2 linked regions of the Wigglesworthia glossinidia endosymbiont of Glossina morsitans morsitans (Yale colony) genome follow. The protein of the gene in region 1 interacts with the protein of each later gene in a pairwise test. Links are inferred from orthologs where the notes say so. Each region holds a gene or a part of one and is shown on either strand. Other genes may lie near its edges.

Region 1 (3,242 bases):
TTTTCCCACTGTTTAGGCGTAGCAACAAAAACACCGGATACTAGTGCTTCGGGATTTGTACATGCGTAGTGCAAAGCTGGATTATCATGTATTCTAAGATCATTTCGAAACCATACTAAATATTTATTCATAAAAAAATTTAAGTATTATATTAATAAAAAGTATTATATGTATTTAAATATAAAACATTAGCATAGTTTGTTTTAAAATTTTTGAATTAATCATTTGAAATTGTTTCATAAATAAGTAAATTTTAATATTTTTGTTAAACTAAATATTTTTTATATTTTAAAATATTATTAATATAATATTGCAATTAAATATATTCATGTAAATTTCTTTTTTTTAAGATTTGATACAAAAATAAAAATATTTTTCATTGTTTAAAAAAATGTATATTTAAATACAAAAAATTAAAATATTTATTATTCAGTTAAAAAATTATATTTAATGCTTTAAATATAAATGATATTGAAAAAAACTAATAAAATATATTAAAATATATTTTAATTCAATTATATAACATTTTATGTTGATATTTAACTTATGCATGTGACTTTAAAGCTTAAAAAATATCCTCAAGCTATTTTTCTTATGGGTCCAACAGCTTCAGGTAAAAGTGAAATAGCAGAAAAGCTCAAAAAAAAATTGCCAATTGAAATTATTAGCGTAGATTCAGCATGTATTTATCGAGATATGAATATCGGTACTGCAAAACCTTCTTTAAGTGAGATGGGATATGCTCCATATCATTTAATTGATATTTGTGATCCATCAGAAAGATATTCAATCAAAGATTTTAAAAATGATGCATTAAAAATAATGCATAAAATCATTTCAAATGGTCGTATACCACTTTTAGTAGGTGGAAGTATGTTATATTTTTACAGTTTATTTTATGGATTATCGCCGTTACCTCCATATACGCCAAAAATTCGCAATAACTTAAAAAATAAAGTTAAAAAATTTGGTTGGGATTATATATATAGAAAACTAAATAATGTTGATCCAAAATCTTCATATCGTATTCATCCCAACGATCATCAAAGATTAATACGTGCTTTAGAAATATATATTGCTTCTGGGTTTACACCTACTGAATTGTTTAATTTTCCAAAAAAAAAGTTTCGATATGATGTATGTCAATTTTTTATATTACCTAAAAAAAATATTTTACATCAAAATATTGAAAATCGTTTTTATAATATGCTCAAAAATGGTTTTCAACAAGAAGTATATAATCTTAAACTTAGAAAAAATCTAAATAAAAATTTACCTTCAATGAACTGTGTTGGTTATCGACAAATGTGGGATTATTTATCTGGAGAAATAAATTATGAAAATATGGTTTATCTCACGCTGAAAGCGACGAAAAATCTTGCCAAAAAACAAATTACATGGTTAAGTAAATGGAAAAAATCATGCTATATTATTAATACTTATACTAGTGCTTTTGCTGCGGAAAAAATATATGATCTTTTTAAGAAAAAATAATTTTTCAAATCATACTTGATTTTAAAAATTTTTTCATAGAAATGTATTAGATATATTTTTATAATATTTTATTGGGAAATAAACATGTCTAAAGGACAATCTTTACAAGATCCTTTTTTAAATACTTTACGACGCGAACGTATTCCGGTTTCTATTTATTTAGTAAACGGTATTAAACTTCAAGGTCATATTGAATCGTTTGATCAATTTGTAATTTTATTAAAAAATAGTATTAGCCAAATGATATATAAACATGCTATCTCTACAGTTGTACCAAACAATGTAAAAAAGCAAGAAACTACTTCTGATTTATGTCGCAATATAAATTACGTATGTACATCGAAATCTTCAAGTAAAGATTTTATTAATAAATAAAAAAATTTTTATTTATTAGTATGTAGTTATTTTAATGAATTAATTTTTTTAAAAAAATTATTAATATATATTTATATATATTTTACTTATTTATTTTTTTGGGTATTAACGAGTTGTTCTATTAGAAAATTTTGTTTAAAAATTTATACAACTATAATATGATATAAATTTCATGATTTTATTTAATTATTTATTTTTTTATAAAAAATGAATTAAAACTTTTCAAAATTTATTAATTTAGAAAAATTAAAAATAAAAAAATTTTTTTATATATTCACGATAGTATTCATGAAAATAAACATATATTTTTTATTCTTAATTACATTGATTTAAGTTGCGCATAATATTTAAATATTAATATTATTTAATATAAAAATTTTTTTAAACCATAAAAATCTTAAAAAATTTCTATATGAGTAAAACATGGAACATAATATGACATATAAAAATAATATCAGTCAATACAATGATCCTTGGAAAAAAGATCAGAAATATTCTGATTGCAAAGATAAAAAAGTTAATGAATATGATGCATTACCTCCAGATCTTGATGATATTTTTCGAAAATTAAGCAAAAAGTTTAACAAATTTAAAAAGAAAAATATTACAAACAAAACAAAAAAAAATCCAAAATTTTATATTGGATTTGTATTAATATTTATTTTGATTACATGGATAAGTAGTGGATTTTATACTATTAAAGAAGCAGAAAGAGGAGTAATTCTTAGATTGGGAAAATTCCATCATATCGTGCAACCAGGTTTAAACTGGAAACCAAGTTTTATTGATACAATATATCCAGTAAATGTAGAGTCCGTTAGAGAATTAGCTGCATCTGGAATTATGTTAACTTCCGATGAAAATGTAGTTAGAGTAGAAATGAATGTGCAATATAAAGTAATTCATCCTAAAAATTATTTGTTTAGTGTAACTAATGCAGATAATAGCTTACGTCAAGCTACCGATAGTGCACTGCGTGGAGTTATCGGAAAATATACTATGGATCGTATCCTGACGGAAGGACGCACACTAGTACGTAGTGATACACAAAAAATACTAGAAGAAACTATCCAACCATATAACATGGGAATTGAACTATTAGATGTAAACTTTCAAACAGCTAGACCTCCCGAAGAAGTAAAAGCAGCTTTTGACGATGCAATTGCTGCACGTGAAAATGAGCAACAATATATTAGAGAAGCAGAAGCTTATGCAAACGAAGTGCAGCCGCAAGCAAATGGAAAAGCGCAACGTATTTTAGAAGAAGGAAGAGCGTATAAAGCTCGCACTATCCTAGAAGCACAAGGAGAAGTACAAAGATTTACAAAAGTTCTACCAGAATATAAAATAGCTCCTAAAATAACAAGAGAAAG
Region 2 (3,323 bases), 140 kb from region 1 along the record:
GTTATTCCATAATTTCATTCTTTTTATGTGAATATTTTCTGAAAGTTTTAATTGTGCCCATAAATAAGCTGCTTGAAGATCCGACATTAAGTAACTAGAACCTAAACTGTGCCAAGTATATTTGTCTATTTTACCTTCAATTAATAATGAACGGTTTGTTCCTTTTTCTCTAATTATTTTTGCTCTTTCAATTAACGATTCATCGTTAATTAAAATTGCTCCTCCTTCTCCTCCAGAAGTTAAGTTTTTTGTGCTATGAAAACTTAAACATCCAAGATGACCGATACTGCCTAAATAAAAATTTTTATATTTTGCTAAAATACTTTGTGCGCTATCTTCTATAATCCAAAGCTTATATTTTTTTGATATATTTTTGATTGTATCCATTGCGCAGGATATGCCTCCATAATGAATAACTACGATAGCTTTAGTTTTTTTTGTAATTGCAGATTCAATTAATTTTTCATCAATATTTAGCGTATCAGGTCTAATATCTATAAAAATAATTTTTGCTCCTCGTAATACAAATGCGTTTGCAGTAGATACAAATGTATAGCTTGGCATAATAATTTCGTCTTCTTTTTGAATATTCAAAATTATTGCAGCCATTTCTAATGCATCTGTACATGAAGGTGTAAGAAAAACTTTCTTAACTCTCAAATTTTTTTCCAACCAACGTGAACAAAGATGCGAAAATTCTCCATCTCCGGATAAAGTATTATTTTTTATTGCAATACTAACATATTTTTTTTCTGTACCAATTAAAGTTGGTTGATTAAAAGGGATTACAGTTTTTTTATACATGAGAAATTTTTAATTATATTAAGTATTTGTTCGTAAATATAAATTATACATCACTGTAATAAGTTTTTAAGAACGTTTCATCATTTCAAAAAATTCATTATTAGTTTTTGTCATAGATAATTTATTCATCAAAAATTCCATACCGTCAATTTCATTCATAGGATGAATAATTCTTCTTAGAATCCACATTTTCTGTAGTTCTTCAGTGCTAGTTAGTAATTCTTCTTTTCTTGTCCCGGATCTGTTGTAATCAATAGCAGGAAATACACGTTTTTCAGCTATTTTTCTTGATAAATGTAGTTCCATGTTACCGGTTCCTTTAAATTCTTCATATATAACTTCATCCATTTTGGATCCAGTATCAATTAATGCTGTGGCAATAATTGTTAAGCTACCGCCTTCTTCCATATTTCTAGCAGCTCCAAAAAATCTTTTTGGACGATGTAATGCATTAGCATCTACTCCCCCGGTCAATACTTTTCCGGATGCAGGTACTACCGTGTTATATGCACGCGCTAATCTTGTAATTGAATCTAGCAAAATAATGACATCTTTTTTATGTTCTACTAATCTTTTTGCTTTCTCAATAACCATTTCAGATACTTGTACGTGACGCGATGCTGGTTCGTCAAAAGTTGATGCAATAACTTCTCCCTTAACTAATCTTTGCATTTCAGTAACTTCTTCGGGACGCTCATCAATTAATAAAACTATTAAAACGCACTCCGGGTAATTATATGAAATACTTTGTGCAATATTTTGTAGCAAGATTGTTTTTCCTGCTTTAGGAGGAGCTACTATCAATCCACGTTGACCTCTGCCAATTGGTGCCGCTAAATCTAGCACTCGTGTAGTAAGATCTTCTGTAGATCCATTGCCTCGCTCCATTTTCAAACGAGAGTTTGCATGTAGAGGTGTTAAGTTTTCAAATAAAATTTTATTACGAGAATTTTCTGGTTTATCGTGATTAACTTCGTCTACTTTCAGTAGTGCAAAATATCGTTCTCCTTCTTTTGGAGGTCTAATTTTTCCAGAAATTGTGTCTCCTGTACGCAAATTAAACCGCCTAATTTGACTAGGAGAAACATAAATATCATCTGGACCGGCAAGATATGAGCTATCACTTGATCGTAAAAATCCAAAGCCATCTTGTAATATTTCTAATACGCCATCGCCAAAAATATCTTCTCCACTTTTAGCGTGTTGTTTTAAGGTAGCAAAAATAATATCTTGTTTACGCATGCGAGCAAGGTTTTCTAATCCCATATTTTCGCCGAGAGTAACTAAGTCTGAAACCGGCTTATTTTTTAGTTCGGTAAGATTCATAATCATGAAATGATGGTGACGGGTATTGATTTATAATCATATTTTAAATCACTTGATATAAAGTTTTTATTCTAATTTTAGAAAAAATTAAAATTTTTTATACTATACTATTTTTACATGAACTTACGTACTGATAAATTTAAACATAATATTAATTATATTTTCAGTATTTTTTTTTAATTTAAGTTTATATAAAAAATTTAAATAAAAAAAATATTTTTACTTTGTTTTTATTTTATATATTTAAATCAATAAACTACAATTTTTTTAAATAGCTATCAATAAAAAATTCTAATTCTTTTTGCGAAGATACTCCAATTTTAGTTCCTAATAAATTTTGATTAAAAAACAATAGTAAAGTGGGTATGCTTCGAATTAGATATTTTTCTTGAATAATTGCATTTTTCTCTATATTTATTTTGACTAATTTTAATTTTTTAACATACTTCTTTGATATATCTTGTAAAATAGGAATCATAGATTTACATGGAGAACACCATTCTGCCCAAAAATCAACTAAAACAGGACTTTTAGATTGTAATACTACTATATTAAAATCATTGTCATTAATTTCTTGAATATTATCTTGATAATCCATCTTAAATCCATTTTTAATAATATTATGATATTATATCATGTATTGATATAGTTAAAATAAAATTTTTATATTATTGAAAACTTTGTTTCATAATAATGTATCTAAATTAGATTTTTCTAAATTTTTATTTAACTTTATAAAAAATTAAAAATCTTATTAATTTTTTTAAAATTTATATCGATGTTTCTTATTTATATATTATGATATAATTAGTTGTATACGATAAATAATTCTAGTTTGCTAAATATAATTAATAGATCAAAAATATTTTAAAAATTAAAATTTATTAAATTTTAAACGAATTTAAGAAAAATTCAACTTTATTTTAATCTACAAATATTTTAAAATTTTTTTATAAGTATTTAAATTTTAAAAATGATATATTCTAATATATATCTAATATTATTATTTACAATTTCGTATGAAAATTCCATGCATAACTGATTTTTATTTAAAAAATAAATCAATATTAATACGTACTGATTTTAATGTTCCAATTCAAAACAACAAGGTTATTTGTGATATACGAATTCAAAAATCTATTGCGACAATAGATTTTGCTTTAAAAAGTCATGCCAAATCTGTAATTGTTGTA

The links.
Region 2: the proteins of hfq (region 1) and rho interact in binary tests that used the Escherichia coli proteins (3 or more experiments, as listed by UniProt). The link is inferred for Wigglesworthia glossinidia endosymbiont of Glossina morsitans morsitans (Yale colony) from one-to-one orthologs.

Annotation. Positions count from the first base shown.
Region 1 is NC_016893.1:621,640-624,881, reverse strand. Bases 333-3,223 are described here. They hold hfq (RNA chaperone Hfq), read left to right. Parts: upstream 333-1,578; coding sequence 1,579-1,869; downstream 1,870-3,223. Other genes in these bases: hflK (FtsH protease activity modulator HflK), read left to right, coding at 2,305-3,223; miaA (tRNA (adenosine(37)-N6)-dimethylallyltransferase MiaA), read left to right, coding at 547-1,494. In the rest of the region: phrB (deoxyribodipyrimidine photo-lyase), read right to left, coding at 1-131; more of hflK, read left to right, coding at 3,224-3,242. UniProt on the Escherichia coli protein: RNA chaperone that binds small regulatory RNA (sRNAs) and mRNAs to facilitate mRNA translational regulation in response to envelope stress, environmental stress and changes in metabolite concentrations.
Region 2 is NC_016893.1:480,565-483,887, reverse strand. The notes cover bases 1-2,972. They hold rho (transcription termination factor Rho), read right to left. Parts: upstream 2,131-2,972; coding sequence 871-2,130; downstream 1-870. Other genes in these bases: trxA (thioredoxin), read right to left, coding at 2,387-2,728; rffA (dTDP-4-amino-4,6-dideoxygalactose transaminase), read right to left, coding at 1-804. Also shown: WIGMOR_RS02355 (phosphoglycerate kinase), read left to right, coding at 3,150-3,323. UniProt on the Escherichia coli protein: Facilitates transcription termination by a mechanism that involves Rho binding to the nascent RNA, activation of Rho's RNA-dependent ATPase activity, and release of the mRNA from the DNA template.